Regions from separate parts of the Streptomyces sp. NBC_01244 genome, predicted to be linked through region 3. Evidence: riboswitches for the same ligand, from Rfam matches in the RefSeq annotation. Region 3 holds a riboswitch; each other region holds the start of a gene.

What was found. A riboswitch is a leader RNA that binds a small molecule or an ion and turns the genes downstream of it on or off. The one in region 3 is predicted to bind cobalamin.
Region 1: it holds a riboswitch for cobalamin, as region 3 does, so the genes downstream of both, OG247_RS38180 (CoA-acylating methylmalonate-semialdehyde dehydrogenase) here and OG247_RS28420 (ribonucleoside-diphosphate reductase subunit alpha) in region 3, are expected to answer to the same signal.
Region 2: it holds a riboswitch for cobalamin, as region 3 does, so the genes downstream of both, metE (5-methyltetrahydropteroyltriglutamate--homocysteine S-methyltransferase) here and OG247_RS28420 (ribonucleoside-diphosphate reductase subunit alpha) in region 3, are expected to answer to the same signal.

What each region holds. Positions count from the first base shown of each region.
Region 1 covers NZ_CP108488.1:8,579,452-8,586,819, reverse strand. The annotation lists gene aceB (malate synthase A) at 1-1,099, opposite strand, end outside; gene aceA (isocitrate lyase) at 1,137-2,417, opposite strand; gene OG247_RS38190 (short-chain fatty acyl-CoA regulator family protein) at 2,819-4,234, shown strand; gene OG247_RS38185 (cobalamin-binding protein) at 4,250-5,164, opposite strand; cobalamin riboswitch at 5,226-5,396, shown strand; partial or broken gene OG247_RS38180 (CoA-acylating methylmalonate-semialdehyde dehydrogenase) at 5,587-7,084, shown strand; gene OG247_RS38175 (acyl-CoA dehydrogenase family protein) at 7,081-7,368, shown strand, end outside.
Region 2 covers NZ_CP108488.1:1,009,212-1,016,579, reverse strand. The annotation lists gene OG247_RS04270 (carboxylesterase/lipase family protein) at 1-1,176, opposite strand, end outside; gene OG247_RS04265 (MBL fold metallo-hydrolase) at 1,324-2,172, shown strand; gene OG247_RS04260 (M20/M25/M40 family metallo-hydrolase) at 2,203-3,528, opposite strand; gene OG247_RS04255 (class I SAM-dependent methyltransferase) at 3,684-4,538, shown strand; cobalamin riboswitch at 4,631-4,853, shown strand; gene metE (5-methyltetrahydropteroyltriglutamate--homocysteine S-methyltransferase) at 5,017-7,341, shown strand.
Region 3 covers NZ_CP108488.1:6,272,993-6,280,360, reverse strand. The annotation lists gene OG247_RS28440 (GntR family transcriptional regulator) at 1-762, shown strand, start outside; gene OG247_RS28435 (carbon starvation CstA family protein) at 874-3,156, shown strand; gene OG247_RS28430 (YbdD/YjiX family protein) at 3,153-3,350, shown strand; gene OG247_RS28425 (GNAT family N-acetyltransferase) at 3,438-3,935, shown strand; cobalamin riboswitch at 4,002-4,130, shown strand; gene OG247_RS28420 (ribonucleoside-diphosphate reductase subunit alpha) at 4,291-6,693, shown strand; gene OG247_RS28415 (ribonucleotide-diphosphate reductase subunit beta) at 6,693-7,368, shown strand, end outside.

The DNA of each region.
Region 1 (7,368 bases), 2.3 Mb from region 3:
CGACCCAGGAGCCGTCGAAGCCGTCTTCCGCCTCCCGCTCCTTGTCGAGGCGGACCTTCGCGAGCGCGGCGGAGTTGGCTGCGGTGTCCTTGCTGGGGACGTGGGCGGCCATGCCGCCGATGGCGTGGGCCCCGCGCCGGTGGCAGGTGCGGACGAGCAGCTCCGTGTAGGCGCGCATGAAGGGGGCCGTCATGGTGACGGCGGCCCGGTCGGGGAGCTGGAAGTCGGTGCGGTGGCCGAAGGTCTTGATGAGGCTGAAGAGGTAGTCCCAGCGGCCCGCGTTCAGTCCGGCGCTGTGCTCGCGCAGTTCGTAGAGGATCTCCTCCATCTCGAACGCGGCGGTGATCGTCTCGATCAGGACGGTGGCCCGGACGGTGCCGCGCGCAATGCCGAGCAGGTCCTGGGCGAGGACGAAGACGTCGTTCCACAGCCGTGCTTCGTACGCGTTCTCCAGCTTGGGGAGGTAGAAGTACGGGCCGTGCCCGGCGTCGATCTGCCGCTGTGCGCAGTGGAAGAAGTACAGGCCGAAGTCGACGAGCGACGCCGAGACGGGCCGGCCGTCGATCGCCAGGTGCTCCTCGGTGAGGTGCCAGCCGCGCGGACGGACCATGATCGTGGCGAGGTTCTCGCCGAGGCGGTACTCCTTGCCCTCCGCCGTGGTGAAGTCGATGCGCCGCTCGATGGCGTCGAGCAGGTTCAGCTGGCCTCCTATGACGTTGTCCCAGGTGGGCGCGGTGGCGTCCTCGAAGTCCGCCATCCACACCCGGGCGCCGGAGTTCAGGGCGTTGACCGTCATGCGGCGTTCGGGCGGCCCGGTGATCTCCACCCGGCGGTCGGTGAGCCCGGGGCCCTGAGGTGCGACCCGCCAGTGGGAGTCGTCGCGTACGGCTCGCGTGGCGAGCGGGAAGACGAGCTGCTTCCCGTCGGCCAGGTGGGCGGAGCGGCGGCGCCGCTCCTTGAGGATGTCGAGGCGGCGGTCGGCGAACGCCGCGTCGAGCCGGCCGATGAACTCCAGGGCCGGGGGCGTCAGGATCTCCTCGTGGCGCTCACCCGGCACACCGAGGACCTGGACACTGCTGATCAGGGGCTTGAGTGACATGCGGATCTTCTCCTCGGCGGGGGGCGGGGGGCGGGGGCTAGTGGAACTGCTCTTCCTCGGTGGAGCCGGCCAGCGCGGTGGTGGAGGAGGCGGGGTTGACGGCGGTGGAGACGAGGTCGAAGTAGCCCGTGCCGACCTCGCGCTGGTGCTTGACCGCGGTGAAGCCCTGCGCCTGTGCGGCGAACTCCCGCTCCTGGAGGTCGACGTACGCGGTCATGCCGTGCTCGGCGTAGCCGCGGGCCAGGTCGAACATGCCGTGGTTGAGGGAGTGGAAGCCTGCCAGGGTGATGAACTGGAAGCGGTAGCCCATCGCGCCCAGCTCGCGCTGGAACTTGGCGATCTGATCGTCGTCCAGTGCTGCCTTCCAGTTGAAGGACGGCGAGCAGTTGTAGGCCAGCATCTGGTCCGGGTACTGCGCGTGGATCGCCTCGGCGAACTCGCGGGCCTGCTCCAGGTCCGGGGTGCCGGTCTCGACCCAGATGAGGTCGGCGTACGGGGCGTAGGCAAGGCCACGGGCGATCACCGGGGCCGTGCCGTTCTGCACGCGGTAGAAGCCCTCCGCCGTGCGCTCGCCCGTCACGAACCGGGCGTCGCGCTCGTCGACGTCGCTGGTGATCAGGTTCGCTGCCAGGGCGTCGGTGCGGGCGATGATCAGGGTCGGCGTGCCGGCGATGTCGGCGGCGAGGCGCGCCGCGTTGAGGGTGCGGATGTGCTGCGAGGTGGGGACGAGGACCTTGCCGCCGAGGTGGCCGCACTTCTTCTCCGAGGCGAGCTGGTCCTCGTAGTGGATGCCCGCGGCGCCGGCCGCGATCATCGCCTTCGTCAGCTCGAAGGCGTTCAGCGGTCCGCCGAAGCCGGCCTCGGCGTCCGCGACGATCGGGGCCAGCCAGTCCGTGGTGTCGGAGCCGCCTTCGGCCGTGGCGATCTGGTCGGCGCGCAGCAGCGCGTTGTTGATCCGGCGGACCACCTGGGGAACGGAGTTCACCGGGTACAGGCTCTGGTCCGGGTAGGTGTGCCCGGCCTGGTTGGCGTCGGCGGCCACCTGCCAGCCGGACAGGTAGATCGCCTGCAGGCCGGCCCGCACCTGCTGGACCGCCTGGCCGCCGGTCAGCGCGCCCAGCGCGTGGATGTAGTCCTGCTCGTGGAGCTGCCGCCACAGGCGCTCCGCTCCTCGCCGGGCCAGGGTGTGCTCCTCTCGGACGCTCCCGGACAGCCGGACCACGTCCTCGGCGGTGTACGTCCGCTCGATGCCCGCCCACCGCGGGTCGTCCGCCCACCGCTGCTTCAGCTGCTCGGCCGCCGCCGTCGCCGCCGTCATCGTCGTGTTCGCCTCTGCCATGACCGTCACCGTTTCCATCCGTCGCTTGTCTTGCCAATGCCCTGGACCGAAGCCCAGGTGGTGGCACTCTGTGCCTGAGTGCGAGATGCGGCCGCCGGACCGCCTACGGGGGGCGGAGCTGAGCAATGCTGCCGATCTACCGGAAGCGGGATGGCCGGATCACCGAAATCAGGGCATTGATCGGCGACCCGGGGTCCGTTCCGGCTACCGGTACCGGCTGGCCGCAGGACCGACTCTGGCAGTGGCACTGGATGCCATCAAGGGGGTACAACTGCCAAGGTTTGTGAATCTTCGAGGCCGAATTTGCCAAGTTTGCGAAGCCTCGGGAAAGGCGAAGTCGCCCTATGCTGACGGAGCCCGTCCGACCCTGGAGGAGTCCGGTGAGCAAGACGTACGCGGGAGCGCGGCTGCGCAGGCTGCGTGAGGAGCGCCGCATGACCCAGGCCGACCTGGCCAGGGTCCTCGGCATTTCACCCAGCTACCTCAACCAGATGGAGCACGACTCGCGCCCGCTCACCGTCCCCGTACTGCTGCGCCTGACCGAGGCGTTCGGGGTGGATCCCGGCTTCTTCTCGGAGCGTGACACCAGCCGTATGGTGGCCGACCTGCGCGAGGCCCTCGCCCAGCAGGTGGCCGAGGCCCGCGTGTCCCCTTCCGATCTGGCCGACCTGGCCACCCGGATGCCGGCCGTGGCCTCGGTGCTGCTGGACCTCGGCCGCCGGAGCCAGCTGCTGGCGGAGCGGCTCGCCGACGCCGCCGACGGCCGCGACGCGGTGGCGGAGTCTCCGCGTTCGCCCCACGAGGAGATCCGCGAGTTCTTCTACCGGCGGCAGAACTACCTCCATGACGCCGACTTCGCCGCCGAGGAGCTGGCCCGCGCGATCGGCATCCGCCCCGGGGACGTCATCCGCGCGCTGAACCTCCGACTCGCCGACCGCCACGGGATCCGCATCTCCGCGGACTCCGACCGGCTGCACCACTACGACGCCGCCGCCCGGGTACTCCACCTGTCGAACCGGCTCCGCCCGGGCCAGCAGGCCTTCCGCATGGCCACCCAACTCGCCCTGATCGAGTACGGGGACGAACTCGACCGGCTGGCCACCGAGGACTTCACACCCGGTTCCCCCACGCACGCCCTGGCACGGATCGGCATCGCGAACTACTTCGCGGCCGCCCTGATCCTCCCCTACACGGCCTTCCACACCTCGGCGGAGGAGTTCCGCTACGACATCGAGCGGCTCACCGACCACTTCGGGCTCGGCTACGAGACGGTCTGCCACCGCCTCAGCACCCTGCAACGCCCCAGGCTGCGCGGCGTCCCCTTCTCCTTCGTCCGGGTCGACCGCGCCGGGAACATGTCCAAGCGGCAGTCCGCCACCGGGTTCCACTTCTCCCGCGCGGGCGGCACCTGCCCGCTGTGGAACGTGTACGAGTCCTTCGCCGCGCCCGGCCGCATCCACGTCCAGGTCGCCGCCATGCCCGACGGGCAGCGGTACTTGTGGACCGCGCGCGCCGTCACCCGTCACCGCGGCGGCTGGGGCGAGCCGGGCAAGACCTTCGCCATCGGCCTCGGATGCGAGACCCGGCACGCGTCCCGGCTCGTGTACGCGGACGGACTGGACCTCGACAACAGGTCGGCCGCCACCCCCATCGGCATGGGCTGCCGCCTGTGCGAACGGCTCGACTGCCCCCAGCGCGCGGTCCCGCCGCTCGGCCGGACCCTGGCCGTCGACGAGAACAGCAGCACCTTCGTCCCGTACCCGGTTGCGGGCATTCCCGCCTCCGCCCGCGACTGACCGGAACCCGGCCGCTCAGTCCGTGCGGCGGGCCTCGCCCGCGGTGACGGGATCACCCGCCTGCACGCCGTGCAGGACATGGGCGAGCACCTCGGCTCCGCGTACGACCCTCGGGCCGGGGCGGTTGAAGTAGGCGGGCCCGTCCAGCACCCAGACGGCCCCTGCCCGTACCGCGGGGAGATCGTTCCAACCGGGGAGGGACGTCAGCAGGTCGCGCTCGCGGAGCGTGCGTTCGGGCGGAAAACCGCAGGGCAAGAGCAGCACCACGTCCGGGCGGGCAGCGCGGACCGCCTCCCAAGTCATCGGCTTCGTGTGCTCGCCCTGTGCGGCGAGCAACGGTTCGCCTCCCGCATACGTGATCTGCTCGGGCACCCAGTGCCCGGCGGGCCACAGCGGGTCGAGCCACTCGATGGCCACGACCCGGGGCCTGGCACGGCCTGCCGTCAGCCGCCGTACCTCCTCGAGCCGGGCGCGCAGCGCCGTCCGCCGGCGCTCCGCCCGCTCGCGCACTCCGAGCAGTTCCCCCACGGTGACCAGGCAGTCCAGTACGTCATCGAGGGTGCGCGGCTCCAGGCTCAGTACGCGGGCACCGCCGTCGAGCACGCGCACGGCTCGCGAGACTCCTTCGTAGGACACGGCGCACACGTCGCACAGGTCCTGGGTGAGGACGAGTTCCGGGGCGAGGGCGGCGAGCGCCTCCGTGTCCAGGGTGTAGAGCGAGGACCCGGAGTGGGCGGCCCCGCCCACGGCCTCGGAGATCTCCCGGCTGCTGAGGTCCTCGGCGGCGAACTCGGCCCGGGTGACCACGGGTACGGAGGCGACCGCCGCGGGCGGCCAGTCGCATTCGTGGGTGCGTCCGACCAGGTCGGCGGCGAGGCCGAGTTCCGCCACGATGTCGGTGGCCGCCGGGAGCAGGGAGACGATGCGCATGCACCGACTGTAGGCGCGCGGGCGGTGGGTCTGGACTTACTAGGACGTCCAACTATATGTTCGTGCCCATAAGGTCCGCGGTGCAGGGAAGCCGGTGAAAAACCGGCACGGTCCCGCCACTGTGACCGGGGAGTGTGCTGCCATCCACACGCCACTGACGAGGTCTGTCGGGAAGGCGGGCGGCACGCGGGGATCCGGGAGTCAGGATACCGGCCGCGGATGTTCCGTGTTGTCCACGAGGATGGAGCAGACACGCATGGCACCGGTTTGTACCCACGACCCTGGTGATCCGGCGGAGCGCGCGCACACCACTTCCGCGCGCTCGTAGTCCCACGACCTTCCCCAGCGGCGCATCCCATCGGGTGCCGTCCGCCGGCAGGCCGTGCCATTCCCCGGATCTCACCTGACGAGAGCAGGCACCCATGGTCCGCGAGCTCACCCATTTCATCGGCGGCAAGCACACGGTCGGAACCTCCGGCCTCTTCGCCGACGTGTACGACCCCAACACCGGGACGGTCCAGGCCCGGGTCCCCCTGGCCGGGCGCGCCGACACCGAGGCCGCCATCGCCAACGCCGAAGAGGCTCAGGCCGACTGGGCCCGGTGGAACCCGCAGCGCCGCTCACGCGTCCTGCTGCGCTTCCTCCAACTGATCGAAGGGGAACGGGACTCGCTCGCCCGGCTGCTGTCCGCCGAGCACGGCAAGACCGTCGCCGACGCCCACGGTGACCTGCAACGCGGCCTGGAGGTGGTCGAGTTCGCCGCCGGGATCCCGCACCTGCTCAAGGGAGAATTCACCGACAACGCGAGCACGGGCATCGACGTGCACTCCTTGCGCTCGCCGCTCGGCGTCGTCGCCGGGATCACCCCCTTCAACTTCCCCGCCATGATCCCCCTCTGGCAGGCCGCCCCCGCCCTGGCCTGTGGAAACTCCTTCGTCCTGAAGCCCTCCGAACGAGACCCGTCCGTACCGCTGCGGCTGGCCGAACTCTTCCTGGAGGCAGGCCTGCCGGCCGGCGTGCTCAATGTCGTCAACGGCGGCAAGGAAGCCGTCGACACCCTCCTCGAAGACCCCCGCGTCCAGGCCCTCGGCTTCGTCGGATCGACCCCGATCGCCGCGTACGTCTACGCCACCGCCGCCGCGCACGGCAAGCGCGCCCAGTGCTTCGGCGGGGCCAAGAACCACATGGTCGTGATGCCCGACGCCGACCTGGACCAGGCCGTCGACGCGCTGATCGGCGCCGGATACGGCTCTGCCGGGGAACGCTGCATGGCCGTCTCCGTCGTCGTGCCCGTCGGCGAGGAGACCGCGGATGCCCTGGTCGCGAAGTTGAAGGAGCGCCTGGCCACGCTGCGCGTCGGCCGCTCCGACGACCCCGAGGCCGACTTCGGGCCCCTGGTCAGCCGCGACGCACTGGACCGGGTGGACCGCTACGTCGGCATCGGAGCAACCGAGGGGCCGAACTCCTCGTCGATGGACGCGGGTTCACCGTGCCCGGGCACGAGAACGGCTACTTCACCGGGCCCAGCCTCTTCGACCGCGTCACCCCGGGGATGCGGATCTACCGCGAGGAGATCTTCGGCCCGGTCTTGAGCGTCGTACGGGCCGCCGACTACGAGGAGGCGCTGCGCCTGCCCACGGAACACCCGTACGGCAACGGCGTCGCGATCTTCACCCGGGACGGGGACACCGCCCGCGACTTCACCCGCCGGGTGGGCGCCGGCATGGTCGGCGTCAACGTGCCGTCCCCATCCCCGTCGCCTACCACACCTTCGGCGGCTGGAAGCGGTCCGGCTTCGGCGACCTGAACCAGCACGGTCCCGACTCCATCCGCTTCTACACGCGCACGAAGACCGTGACCTCGCGCTGGCCCTCCGGGGCCAAGGAAGGCGCGAACTTCAGCATTCCGACGACGGGATGAGCCCGGTGGCCACCCTGACCGAGGACCAGCTCGCCCTCGCCGAGGTCACCCTCGACTTCGCCCAGGAGCATCTCGCTCCCCACGCCGTCCTGTGGGACCGGACCAAGCACTTCCCCGTGGAGGTCCTGCGCCGGGCCGCCGGTCTGGGCCTCGGCGGGGTCTACGTCCGCGAGGAGCACGGCGGTTCGGGTCTCAGCCGGAGCGACGGGGTCCTCGTCTTCGAGACCCTCGCCACCGGCTGCCCGTCCATCGCCGGGTACCTGTCCATCCACAACATGGTCGCC
Region 2 (7,368 bases), 5.3 Mb from region 3:
TACGGCCCGCGCTTCCGCGAACGCCAGGGTGGGTTTCTTGAACAGCTCGTCGGTGGTCAGGTCGATGAGGACGTCGATCGGCCGGCCGTCCGGACGGGCGGCCTCGTATGCCGCGTACGCTTCGGCCGCGCCGTCACCGAAGCTGTCCCGTGCCCGCCGGAGCACCTGTTCCTTGGTCGTCGACGCGTACGCCTCGCTCAGCGCGAAGACGAAGGCGGACTCTTCCGCGGTCCAGCCGATGAGTACGTCGATGTCCCTGCCAGGGCCGTCGAGCAGGTTCTCGACCGGTTGCCGCACCGCCGTCACGCCGTCGAGCACGGGCATGAAGGGCGCGGTCCAGTGTCCCCATTCCGCGGTGGCCGCGAGGAGTCCGGCGGTGGCCTCGACCAGTCGCGGCCACGGCACCGTGCGCAGCTCGTCCACGTCCTTCGCGCCGGCGATCTGCAGATAGGCGGCGGTGCGGGCCCGGGCCTCGGCCGGTGTGGCCAGCGGCATGGCGAGCGGGACGCTCTGGAGGATGGCCCGGCGGAAGAGCCGGTCGCCACCGGCGTGGCCCGCGAGCGCGGTTGCGGAGAGGGCGCCGGCGGACTGGCCGGCGACGGTGACGTGGGCGGGATCCCCGCCGAAGGCCGCGATGTTGTCCTGCACCCAACGCAGGGCCGCGAGTTGGTCGGTGAGCCAGACGTTGCCGCACTCCTCGCCGTCCTCCGAAGCGAAGGACAGCAGGCCGAGCGGTCCGAGCCGGTAGTTGAGGTTCACCACCACCAGGTCGCCGCTCCGCGCGAACGTCTCGCCCGAGTAGTTCGGCATCGCCCCGGACCCGGAGATGAAGGCGCCGCCGTGGATCCAGACCAGGACGGGACGTCGGGCGTCGTCGATGCCGGGCGTCCACACGTTGAGTGTCAGACAGTCTTCGTCGAAGGGGGCGAAGCCGTGGCCGCCGAGGATCGGGTCGCCCTCGCGGACGGCCTGCGGTGAACCGGGGCCGAAAGCCGTCGCGTCGAGGGTGCCGCTCCATCCCGGGTGCGGCTGAGCGGGCCGCCACCGTAGGGGCCCGACGGGCGGCGCCGCGTACGGCACGCCCTTGAACACGGCCAGGTCGTCTTCGGTGGCGCCGCGGATCGCGCCCGATCGCGTGTGCACGACGGGCGCGGTGCGGTTTTGGGCGAAACCCATCCAGTGCGTCCTTCCAGGCCGGTTTCGAGGGATCGAGGGATCGAGGTGTCCAGGGATCGAGGTGTCCAGGGACCGTGAGCCGACAGGTTATTGCGTATTTCTTGCGAGCGTCAATATTGTTCTATCTATCATCAAGTGGAGGTTCGCATGACGGCGTGGCGTATCGGTACGACGGTGATTCACAAGGTGCTGGAGGCGGAAGTCACCGTGTCTCTCGCGGGGGTCCTGCGGACGGACGACACCGCGCTCCTGAAGAGGTACCCGTGGCTCGCTCCCGACTTCGGCATGGCCGACGGCACCTTTGTCCTCTCGGTCCACGGGCTGGTCGTGGACACCGGTGCACGCCGGATCCTCGTGGACACGTGCGTGGGCAACGGCCGGGCGTCGGTGCCGTTCCTGCCCATGCTGGACTCGGCATGGCTCGAAGACCTCGCCGCCCTCGGCTACCCTCCGGAGTCGATCGACACGGTGGTGTGCACCCACCTCCACTTCGACCACATCGGGTGGAACACGCGCCGGGTCGACGGGAAGTGGGTGCCGACGTTCCCCCGTGCACGCCACCTCGTCACCCGGGCGGAATGGGACCACTGGGCCAGCGACGCGGACGCCGACCTCCACGACACGATGCAGCCCCTGCTCGATGAGGGGCTGGTCGACTTCGTGGGGAACGACCACCGCGTATGTGACGGCGTACGCCTGGAAGCCGCCCCCGGGCACACCCCGGGCCAGGTCGCGGTCGTGGTCGAATCCGGCGGCGAACGAGCCGTGATCACCGGTGACCTCGTGCACCATCCGGTGCAGTTCATCGAACCGGATGTAGCCGGCCTCGCCGACACCGACGCGGCGCGGGCCGCCGCCACTCGGCGGGCGTTCGTCGACCGGTACGCCGACACGGGAACCCTCGTGATCGGCACCCATTTCCCCGCCCCCACGGCCGGCCTGCTCCGGCGCGGCGGTGACGGGGGAGTGCGGTTCGTCGTGGACGGCCTGCGCTGACCGGCAGCCGGTCACCGGTGTTCCCGCCTCTCACGTGGCCAGTCTGAGGACTGCGTCGAGCAGGCATTTCCCGCCGAACATCAGGTCGGTGATCCGGGTGTGCTCGTCAGGCGCGTGGATGAGCCGCATGATGTCCGCGTCACTCGCGGAGGGAAAGAACCCGACGACCTTGGTGTCGGGGAAGGCGCGGGCATCCGTGGCGGCCGGATTGATGTACGGCAGCACCCGCGCACCCGGTTCGTGGGCTGCGACGGTATCGCCCAGGACGCGCAGGAGCTCTGGATCGTCGTGCACGCCGTGGCTCACTCTGCCGTGCAGCAGCGACACCTCGACACGGTCACCCACCGCCTTCTGGACCTGCGCCACCCACCGATCGGGCAGTTCTCCCGGCAGGAGACGACCGTCCAGCACCACGTCGGCTTCGACGGGCACCACGTTCTGGCGCTGCCCCGCGGACAGCATGGTCGGAGTCGCGGTGTTGTGGAGCCCGGCGACGACGAACTCCCGAAGGACGGGATCGATGGGCAGAGCGTGTGCCCGGTCCCAGGTCGGGTCCTTCAGCAGCTGCTCGATCGCCGCCGCGCCCGGGCCCGGATGCAGGTCCGCCAAGGTGGTGAGCATCCGCCGCGAGGCCGGATGCAGTACCGACTCCGGTGCGAACGCCCGCAGCCTCAGCAGGGCCTCGGCCAACGTGAAGACCGCCGACTCCGAGCGCGGGACGGAGGCGTGGCCGCCGGGCCCGCGCGCGGTGACCCGCATCCGGGCGCTGCCCTTCTCGGCCACCTGGACGGTGTAGACGGGGCCGCCGGGCGTCATGAAGCGCTGGCCGCCGCCTTCGTTGAACGCGAACTCGGCCTCGACGAGGCTGCGGTGGTTCTCCCACAGCCAGTACGCCCCCAGCCTGCTGCCGGCTTCCTCGTCGGCGGTGACCACCAGCAGCACGTCCCGACGGAGCGGGGTCCGGTGTGCGGCGAGGAGTTGCATGATCAGCAGGCTCGCGGCGACTTGGCCCTTCATGTCGAGTGCCCCGCGGCCCCACACGCAGCCGTCGGCGACCTCGCCCGAGAAGGGGGGACGGCTCCATCCGCCGGGTTGGGCGCCGACCACGTCGGCATGGCCCAGCAGCATGAGCGGCGGTTCCTGACCGGTCCCGGGCAGCCGGGCGACCAGGTTGGCCCGTCCGGGTTCGGACTCCAGGATCTTGTGCGCGATACCGGAGCCCGACAGCTCGCGGGAGAGGTGGCGTGCGACGGCGATCTCATGGCCCGGAGGGTTCGAGGTATCCAGGCGGATGAGCGCGGAAAGGTGGCTGACGAGGTGTCGTTCCTGTTCGGCCCAGGAGAAGGGCAGAGGCATCGGCCGAGGTGAGGTGGACATCTGGGCTTCGGAGCCTCCGTGGCTTGACGCTGAGTGTGCCGACGGAAAGATGATTACACGTGTAACTCCCTGAAGGTGTCCAGTCGAAGAAAATCCGTACGTTCACTCGGCGGGTGCAGGGCTGGCGTGCTCCCATGACGACCGCCAACGGCTATGAGAAGCGCATTGCGGAAGCCCAACAGGCGACCATGTCGGGCTGGGACTTCAGTTGGCTGAAGGGCCGGGCGGACGGCGAGGGCCCCTCGTGGGACTACGGACAACTCGCCCGAGGCTTGCTTCCGCGCGCGCGAAGCCTCCTGGACATCGACACCGGCGGCGGCGAACTCCTCGCCTCGCTCTCCCCGCTGCCACCGCAGAGCGTGGCCACCGAGAACTGGGCGCCCAACTTCCGCCTGGCGCGGCAACGTCTCGCACCGCTGGGCGTGGAGGTCCACCGGACATCGGGATCGAACCTGCCGCCCGGCCCCTTCGACTTGATCCTCAACCGACACGGATCGCTGGATGCGGCAGGCATCCGCACGGCCCTCGCGCCGGGTGGCCGGCTCCTCACCCAGCAGGTGGGCAGCCGAAACCAGTTGGAACTGAACGAAGCCCTCGGCATCCCCTCGCCGATCGACCCCGACGGTTGGACCCTGGGTGTCGCCGTACGGGCGCTGGAAGACGCGGGCCTTCACGTGACCGCAGCACGAGAGGAGATGAGCCCCTACACCTTCTACGACATCGGGTCGCTGGTCTTTCAAGTGCGCGCCATCCCATGGCAGTTCCCCGGATTCGTGCCCGCCGAGCATGAACCGGCACTACGCCGACTCGACCGGCACCTCGGAATCACAGGCGGATTCACCGTGCACGACCACCGGTTCCTGATCGAAGCGGCGCCGGCATCTTCCGGTCCGGCTCAAGGTTTTCCGCCGTGCCGCCCGCAAGGCCCGCTTCCAGGCCCCGATCCGCTTGGCACCGCGCACGCTCCCGGCCGAGCAGCTTCCACCTGAGCGGCCGGCTCCCACGTCCGGCCCGGATCCGCGTGTCTCATTTCACCGTCCGACAGCTGGACAGCAGGGTTCATCCTCGCGTGCGGCGGCCTAGTGTGTGCCTCGCAGCTGGTTCGCTCCCGTCCGCCAGGCGGGATGCGTCGTAAGAGGGAACCCGGTGGGAATCCGGGACTGCCCCGCAGCGGTGAGTGGGAACGACCGCCGTCATACGCACTGGGACCGGAACCGGTCCTGGGAAGCGACGGCCAGTAGGTGCGGGCCTTCGGGGTCCGCGTGCCCGCGAGTCCGAAGACCTGCCCGTTGCCCGTACGCGGACGATTCCGTGTGCGGAGATCCCGGTGACCTCGTGGGCGGGTCGGCGTACACATCGAGCGGCGCGAGCGGTCATTCCGCTGTGCGAGCCGTTCGTCGTGTCGTTCCTTCGCGTCCGCGTCCCGTTGCCGGGGCGTTCTGGACACATCTCGCGAAGGAGAGTTCCGTGACAGCGAAGCCCGCAGCCGCGGCCGCACGAGCCACCGTGTACGGCTACCCCCGTCAGGGGCAGAACCGTGAACTGAAGAAGGCCATCGAGGGCTTCTGGAAGGGCCGCGTCACCGCTGACGCCCTCCGGGAGACCGCGGCCGAACTGCGCCGCACGAACTGGCGGCAGCTGGCGGAGGCCGGCGTCCACGAGGTACCCACCGGTGACTTCTCGTACTACGACCACGTGCTGGACACCAGCGTCATGCTCGGAGCCGTCCCCGAGCGGCACCGGGAGGCCGTCGCCACCGACCCGCTCGACGGGTACTTCGCGATGGCGCGCGGCACGCAGGACGTGGCCCCGCTGGAGATGACCAAGTGGTTCGACACCAACTACCACCACCTGGTCCCGGAACTCGGCCCGGACACCGTCTTCACCGCGGACCCTTCCAAGCAGGTCGCCGAGGTGAAGGAAGCCCTCGCGCTCGGCCTCGTCGCCCGCCCCGTGCTCGTCGGCCCGATCACCTATCTCCTGCTGGCCAAGCCCGCCCCGGGCGTGGCGGCCGACTTCCAGCCGCTGACCCTTCTGGACCGGGTGCTCCCCGTCTACGCCGAGGTGCTCGCCGCCCTCAAGGCCGCCGGGGCCGAGTGGGTCCAACTCGACGAGCCGGCCCTGGTGCAGGACCGGACCCCGGCGGACCTGAACGCCGTGGCTCGGGCCTACCGCGACCTCGGCGCCCTGACCGACCGGTCAAAGCTGCTCGTCGCCTCGTACTTCGGCCGGCTCGGCGAAGCTCTCCAGGTCCTCGCCGCTGCGCCCGTCGAGGGCCTCGCACTCGACTTCACGGAGGCCGGCAGCGCGAATCTGAAGGACCTCGCGGCGGTCGGGGGTCTGCCCGGCAAGCGCCTGGTGGCCGGCGTCGTCAACGGCCGCAACATCTGGATCAACGACTACCAGAAGTCCCTCACCACCCTGGGCACGCTCCTCGGCCTCGCCGACCGGGTGGACGTGGCCGCCTCCTGCTCCCTGCTGCACGTCCCGATCGACGCCGCCGCCGAGCGGGACATCGACCCGCAGGTCCGCCGCTGGCTCGCCTTCGCCCGCCAGAAGACGCGGGAGATTTCCGTCTTGGCCCGAGGGCTGGCCCAGGGCACGGACTCCATCGCGCCCGAACTCGCCGCCAACCGGGCCGACCTGGCCTCCCGCGCCAACTCCGCGCTCACCCACGACCCGGCCGTCCGCACCCGCACCGCCGCCATCACCGGCACGGACGGCCGCCGCGCCCAGCCCTACGCGGAGCGCGCCGCCGCCCAGCGGGCGCATCTGGGCCTGCCGCTGCTGCCGACCACCACGATCGGGTCCTTCCCGCAGACCGACGAGCTGCGGGTCGCCCGCGCCGACCTGCGGGCCGGCCGGATCGACGTGGCCGGCTACGAGCAGCGGATCAAGGCGGAGATCGGCGAGGTGATCTCCTCCCAGGAGAAGACCGGCATCGACGTCCTGGTCCACGGCGAGCCCGAGCGCAACGACATGGTCCAGTACTTCGCGGAGCAACTGACCGGCTACCTCGCGACGCAGTACGGCTGGGTCCAGTCGTACGGAACCCGCTACGTGCGCCCGCCGGTCCTCGCCGGTGACATCTCGCGCCCTGAGCCGATGACGGTCCGCTGGACCTCGTACGCGCAGTCCCTGACCTCCAAGCCGGTCAAGGGGATGCTGACCGGGCCGGTCACCATGCTCGCCTGGTCCTTCGTACGCGACGACCGGCCCCTCGGCGACACCGCCCGTCAGGTGGCCCTGGCCCTGCGCGACGAGGTCAACGACCTCGAAGCAGCCGGCACTTCGGTGATCCAGGTCGACGAACCTGCCCTGCGCGAGACGCTCCCGCTGCGCGTCGACGACCATGCGGACTACCTGACGTGGGCCACCGAGTCCTTCCGGCTCACCGTCTCCGGGGTCCGGCCGGACACCCAGATCCACACCCACATGTGCTACGCGGAGTTCGGCGACATCGTCCAGGCCATCGACGACCTCGACGCCGACGTCATCAGCCTGGAAGCCGCCCGCTCCCACATGCAGGTCGCGCGCGAACTCGCCGCCCACCACTACCCGCGCGAGGCGGGCCCCGGCATCTGGGACATCCACTCGCCGCGCATCCCCTCCACACGAGAAGCGGCGTCCCTGCTCCGCAGGGGCCTGGACGCCATCCCGGCCGAGCGGCTCTGGGTCAACCCCGACTGCGGTCTGAAGACCCGCGGTTGGACCGAAACCCGCGCCTCCCTGGAGAACCTCGTCGCCGCCGCCCACGAGGTCCGCGCGGACCTGTCCGCCCACAACTCCTGACGCCCCCTGCTCCCCGGCCGACGGCCA
Region 3 (7,368 bases):
GCCACCGAAGGGGCGATCACGGAGCCGGACAGCGGGGCGGCCACCCGCACGGCACGCGTGCCCAAGTACTACCGACTCAAGCGCCACTTGCTCGATATGACCGAAACCCTTCCACCCGGTACACCGGTGCCGCCCGAGCGCACGCTCGCGGCCGAGTTCGACACCTCCCGCACCACGGTGCGACAGGCTCTCCAGGAGCTCGTCGTCGAGGGACGGCTGGAACGGATCCAGGGCAAGGGAACCTTCGTCGCCAAGCCGAAGGTCTCCCAGCCGCTCCAACTCTCCTCGTACACCGAGGACATGAGGGCCCAGGGCCTGGAACCCACCTCCCAGCTCCTGGACATCGGCTACGTGACGGCCGACGACACCCTCGCCGGCCTCCTCAAGATCGCCACCGGCGGCCGGGTCCTGCGCATCGAACGCCTCCGCCTGGCCAGCGGGGAGCCGATGGCCATCGAGACCACGCACCTGTCGGCCAAGCGCTTTCCCGCGCTGCGCCGTTCGCTGGTCAAGTACACCTCCCTCTACACCGCCCTCGCCGAGGTGTACGACGTGCGCCTCGCCGAGGCGGAGGAGACCATCGAGACCTCGCTGGCCACCCCGCGGGAGGCCGGACTGCTCGGCACCGACGTCGGACTGCCGATGCTGCTGCTTTCCCGCCATTCGCTGGACACCGACGGGGAGCCCGTCGAGTGGGTGCGTTCCGTATACCGCGGCGATCGTTACAAGTTCGTCGCCCGACTCCAGCGCCCCGCCGTCTGATTCGTAGTTGACTCTCGTTCCGCTATACGGACGGGGGGTTACGTCCAGCGGTCGGCCCCCCGTAGATTCCCTGCGCCATTACGCAGATGATCAACGAGGGGACGACGGATCATGACGGAACCACGACCGGAAGCAACACCGCCGGAAACAACACGGCCGGAAGCCGCACAGGCCGTACGGGACGCGGCGAGTCCGGGAACCACGCCGGGCTCGCCCACCTCATCGGGGGGCGCGTCCCCCAAGGCCGTGGCCGCGTGGGTGCTGGTCGGGCTCGTGGGGGCCATCGGCTGGGGCGTGCTGGCGCTCTCCCGCGGCGAGGAGATCTCGGCCGCCTGGCTGCTCGCCGCCGCACTGGGTTCTTACGCGATCGGCTACCGCTTCTACGCGCGCTTCATCGCGCACCGCGTCCTGAAGGTGGACAAGACCCGCGCCACCCCCGCCGAACGACTTGACAACGGTGTCGACTTCCACCCGACCGACCGGCGGGTGCTTTTCGGTCACCACTTCGCCGCCATCGCCGGCGCCGGACCCCTCGTGGGTCCCGTACTCGCCTCGCAGATGGGCTACCTGCCCGGCACCATCTGGATCGTCGTCGGCGTGATCTTCGCGGGCGCCGTCCAGGACATGGTGACGCTCTTCTTCTCCACCCGGCGCAACGGCCGTTCGCTCGGCCAGATGGCCCGGGACGAGATCGGCCCGGTCGGCGGCGCCGCCGCGCTGATCGGCGTCTTCGCCATCATGATCATCCTGCTGGCCGTGCTGGCGCTGGTCATCGTCAACGCGCTGGCGCACTCCCCGTGGGGCGTCTTCTCCATCGGCATGACCATCCCGATCGCCCTCTTCATGGGCTTCTACCTGCGCGTCCTGCGCCCGGGCAAGGTCACCGAGGTCTCCGTCGTCGGCGTGGCGCTGCTGCTGCTCGCCATCGTCGCGGGCGGCTGGGTCGCCGAGTCCTCGCTGGCGGACACCTTCACCCTGGAGAAGGAGACGCTGGTCATCTGGATGATCGCCTACGGCTTCGTGGCGTCCGTCCTGCCGGTGTGGATGCTGCTCGCCCCGCGCGACTACCTCTCCACCTTCATGAAGGTGGGCACCATCGGGCTGCTGGCCGTGGGCGTGGTCATCGCCATGCCCACGCTGAAGATGCCGGCGGTCACCGAGTTCGCCTCGCGCGGCGACGGCCCGGTCTTCGCCGGCTCGATGTTCCCGTTCGTCTTCATCACCATCGCCTGCGGAGCCCTGTCCGGCTTCCACTCCCTGGTCTCCTCGGGCACCACCCCGAAGATGATCCAGAAGGAGACCCAGGTCAGGGTCATCGGCTACGGCGCGATGCTGACCGAGTCCTTCGTCGCCATCATGGCGATCATCGCGGCCTGCATCATCGATCCCGGCCTGTACTTCGCCATCAACTCCCCCGGCGGGGTCGTCGGGGCCACCGTCGAGACGGCCTCGCAGGCCGTGACGAACTTCGGCTTCGCCATCTCCCCCGAGGCCCTCGCGCAGGCCGCGAAGGACGTCGAGGAGACCAGCCTGCTGTCCCGTACGGGCGGCGCGCCGACCTTCGCACTCGGAATGTCGGAGATCTTCTCGGCCGTGATCGGCGGCACCTCGATGAAGGCCTTCTGGTACCACTTCGCGATCATGTTCGAGGCCCTGTTCATCCTGACCACGGTCGACGCGGGAACCCGCGTGGGCCGGTTCATGCTCCAGGACACCCTCGGCAACGTGCACAAGTCCTTCAAGGACGTCAGCTGGAAGCCGGGCGTCTGGTTCGCCAGCGCGATCGTCGTCGGCGGCTGGGGCTACTTCCTGTGGGTCGGCGTCAAGGACCCGCTGGGCGGCATCAACCAGCTCTTCCCGCTGTTCGGCATCGCGAACCAGCTCCTCGCCGCGGTCGCCCTGGCCGTCTGCACCACCCTGCTGATCAAGTCCGGCCGGCTCAAGTGGGCCTGGGTGACGGGCGTTCCGCTCGCCTGGGACCTGGCCGTCACGCTCACCGCCAGCTACCAGAAGATCTTCTCCGACAACCCGAAGATCGGCTTCTTCGCGCAGCGGGACGTCTACCAGGACGGCATCGACGCGGGCAAGGTCCTCAAGCCCGCCAAGAACATGGACGAGATGCACACCGTCGTCACCAACGCCACGGTGGACGGCGTCCTGTCGGTGTTCTTCGCCCTGCTGATCATCATCGTGCTCGTGGACGCGGCCCGGACCTGCCTCCGGGCCATCCGCAAGCCCGAGTCGGTCACCCTGACCGAGGTCCCGTGGACCGAGTCCAGGCTCGTCGCCCCGGCCGGGCTCATCCCGACCGCCGAGGAGCGCGCGGAGCTCGCCGCGGCCGGCCTCGACTCGGGCGGGGGCCGGGTGGAGGACCCCGTGCGGGAACCGGCGTGACGCGCCTGCACCACGTGCTGAGCCGGGCCCGGTACTTCGTACGGGAGTTCTCGGGCGAGGCGGCCTACGACCACTACGTCGCCCACGCCCGTACGCACGACCCCGACGCCGAGGTCCAGTCGCGCCGGGCCTTCGAGCGGGCCCGTACGGACGCCCGCGAGGGCGATCCGCGCGAAGGGTTCCGCTGCTGCTGAGCCGGAGCGCCCCCGGGGCCGCCGCATCACCGTCCACCCGACGGAATGCGGCGGCCTCTTTCCTTGCCCTGTCGCACACTCGGAGCCATGGACATCATCATCAGGACGGCGGCGACCGCCGAATACGAAGAGCTCGCCGAGATCACCGCACGGGCCTACCTCGACGACGGACTGCTGACCTTCGGTGAGAAGGACCCCTACCTGGGCCGGCTGCGCGACGTCGCCGGCCGGGCCCCCGCCGGCGAGGTGCTCGTCGCGGAGTACGAGGGCACGCTGCTCGGCGGTGTGACCTTCGCCCCTCCCGGCAGCCCGCTGTGCGATATCGCGGGTCCCGGCGAGGCGGAGTTCCGGATGCTGGCCGTCTCCCCGGCGGCGCGCGGACGCGGCGCGGGCGAGGCCCTCGTACGGGCCTGCGTGAGCCGCGCCCGGGACCTGGAGGGCGTGGGCCACCTGGTGCTGTCGACCACCGAGAAGATGCTCGGGGCGCACCGGATCTACGACCGGCTGGGCTTCGTACGGACGCCGGAGCGGGACTGGTCCCCGGTTCCGGGCCTGCCGCTGCTGACCTACCGCCTGGAGCTCTAGGGCCGTACCGCCCACGGGGAGCGACACAACATGTGGGGGCTACCGCAAGCAGCGGCCCCCACATGTATGCTCATGCTCGCTGTCGTCGCAGGGGAATCCGGTGAGAATCCGGAACTGTCCCGCAACGGTATGAAATGCACCGACTCGCTCGGCGCATCCGCAAGTCCGAGGACCTGTCGACAGTGCGCCCGGCTCGACCGAACCGGGTGCAGACACGTCCGGGCCTCGCGGTTGGGCCGGTGGACGCCACGTGGCGCACGCGCACTGCCCTGCCAGGCACGCGCTCCCCCACGTGCGCCCCCTCGCGCCCCGCACCAAAGGTGTTCCCGGAGCCGAGCGAGGGAGAGCTCCCCCCGTGACCATCGCGCCTTCCGCACCGCGCGCCGAGTCCGACCCGTCCGCCTATGAGGGTCCGGGGGCCGCGCTCCTGCGCACGCTCACCGAGCTGACCGCCGATCTGCCCGACACCGACCCCGGCCGGGTCGCCGCCGCCGCGCTGCGCGGCCGCAGCGCCGCCGCCGACGAGGCGGAGCTCCGTACGCTCGCCACCGAGGCGGCCGCCGGGCTGATCTCCGAGGACCCGGCCTACTCCCGCCTCGCCGCCCGCCTGCTGACGCTGGCCGTGCGCGTCGAGGCCGCCGGCCAGGGCGCCACCTCCTTCTCCGGCTCCGTCGAGGTCGGCCACCGCGAGGGGCTGATCGCCGACCGCACCGCGGACTTCGTGCGCCTGCACGCGAACCGGCTCGACGCACTGGTCGGGCACGCGCTCGCCGAGGGCGCGGACGACCGCTTCGGCTTCTTCGGCCTGCGCACCCTGCACAGCCGCTACCTGCTGCGCCACCCGATCACCCGCCAGGTCATCGAGACCCCGCAGTTCTTCATGCTGCGCGTGGCCTGCGGCCTCGCCGAGAACGAGTCGGTCCAGGCCGTCGAGGAAGTGGCCTCGCTCTACCGGCTGATGAGCCGCCTCGACTACCTGCCCTCCTCCCCCACCCTCTTCAACTCCGGCACCCGGCACCCGCAGATGTCCTCCTGCTACCTGCTGGACTCCCCGCTGGACGAGCTCGACTCGATCTACGACCGCTACCACCAGATCGCGCGCCTCTCCAAGCACGCCGGCGGCATCGGCCTCTCGTACTCCCGCGTCCGCGCCCGCGGTTCGCTGATCCGCGGTACGAACGGCCACTCCAACGGCATCGTGCCGTTCCTGAAGACCCTCGACGCCTCCGTCGCCGCCGTGAACCAGGGCGGCCGCCGCAAGGGCGCCGCCGCCGTCTACCTGGAGACCTGGCACGCGGACATCGAGGAGTTCCTGGAGCTCCGCGACAACACCGGCGAGGACCAGCGCCGTACGCACAACCTGAACCTGGCCCACTGGGTGCCGGACGAGTTCATGCGCCGCGTGAACGCCGACGCCGCCTGGTCGCTGTTCTCCCCGGCCGACGTCCCCGAGCTGGTCGACCTGTGGGGCGACGCGTTCGACGCGGCCTACCGCAAGGCCGAGGAGTCGGGCCTGGCCCGCAAGACCATGCCCGCCCGCGACCTGTACGGCCGGATGATGCGCACCCTCGCGCAGACCGGCCAGGGCTGGATGACCTTCAAGGACGCCTCCAACCGCACGGCGAACCAGACCGCCGAGCCGGGCACCGTCGTCCACTCCTCGAACCTCTGCACCGAGATCATCGAGGTCACCAACGACGGCGAGACGGCCGTCTGCAACCTCGGTTCGGTCAACCTCGGCGCCTTCGTCCTGCCCGGGACGGGCGACGTGGACGGCGGCATCGACTGGGAGCGCCTGGACGAGACCGTCCGCACCGCGGTCACCTTCCTCGACCGCGTCGTGGACATCAACTTCTACCCGACCGAGCAGGCCGGCCGCTCCAACGCCCGCTGGCGCCCGGTGGGCCTGGGCGCGATGGGCCTCCAGGACGTCTTCTTCCAGCTGAAGCTGCCCTTCGACTCCCCCGAGGCGAAGGCCCTGTCCACGAAGCTCTCCGAGCGCATCATGCTCGCCGCGTACGAGGCCTCCTGCGACCTGGCCGAGCGCAGCGGCCCGCTCCCCGCGTGGGAGCGGACCCGCACCGCCCGCGGCGTCCTGCACCCGGATCACTACGACGTCGAGCTGAACTGGCCGGAGCGCTGGGACGCGCTGCGCGCCCGCGTCGCCAAGAGCGGCATGCGCAACTCCCTGCTCCTGGCCATCGCCCCGACGGCGACCATCGCCTCCATCGCGGGCGTGTACGAGTGCATCGAGCCGCAGGTCTCCAACCTGTTCAAGCGCGAGACCCTGAGCGGGGAGTTCCTCCAGGTCAACGGCTACCTGGTGCAGGAGCTCAAGCGGCTCGGCGTCTGGGACGCCCAGACCCGCGAGGCGCTGCGCGAGGCCTCCGGCTCGGTCCAGGGCTTCGGCTGGATCCCGGCCGAGGTGCGCGAGCTGTACCGCACGGCGTGGGAGATCCCGCAGCGCGGACTGATCGACATGGCGGCGGCCCGTACGCCGTTCCTGGACCAGTCGCAGTCGCTGAACCTGTTCCTGGAGACGCCCACCATCGGCAAGCTCAGCTCGATGTACGCGTACGCCTGGAAGCAGGGCCTGAAGACCACGTACTACCTGCGCTCCCGCCCCGCGACGAAGATCGCCCGCGCCGCCTCCGGCAGCACGGTCCCGGCGGCCGCCACCCCGCTCCCGCAGGCCGTCGACGCCGACGCGCTGGCCTGCTCCCTTGAGAACCCCGAGTCCTGCGAGGCCTGCCAGTAATGTCCGACACCACCAAGAACCTCCTGGACCCGGGCTTCGAGCTCACGCTCCGCCCCATGCGCTACCCGGACTTCTACGAGCGCTACCGGGACGCGATCAAGAACACCTGGACCGTCGAGGAAGTCGACCTCCACTCGGACGTCGCGGACCTCGCGAAGCTGACGCCCTCCGAGCAGCACATGATCGGCCGCCTGGTCGCGTTCTTCGCGACGGGCGACTCGATCGTCTCGAACAACCTCGTGCTGACCCTGTACAAGCACATCAACTCCCCGGAGGCGCGCCTGTACCTGTCGCGCCAGCTCTTCGAGGAGGCCGTGCACGTCCAGTTCTACCTGACGCTGCTCGACACCTACCTGCCCGATCCGGACGACCGCGCGGCCGCCTTCGACGCGGTCGAGGAGATCCCCTCGATCCGCGAGAAGGCTCAGTTCTGCTTCCGCTGGATGGACTCGGTCGAGAAGATCGACCGCCTGGAGACGGCCTCCGACCGCCGCCGTTTCCTGCTGAACCTGATCTGCTTCGCCGCGTGCATCGAGGGCCTGTTCTTCTACGGGGCGTTCGCGTACGTGTACTGGTTCCGGTCGCGCGGCCTGCTGCACGGCCTGGCGACGGGCACCAACTGGGTGTTCCGCGACGAGAGCGCCCACATGAGCTTCGCCTTCGAGGTGATCGACA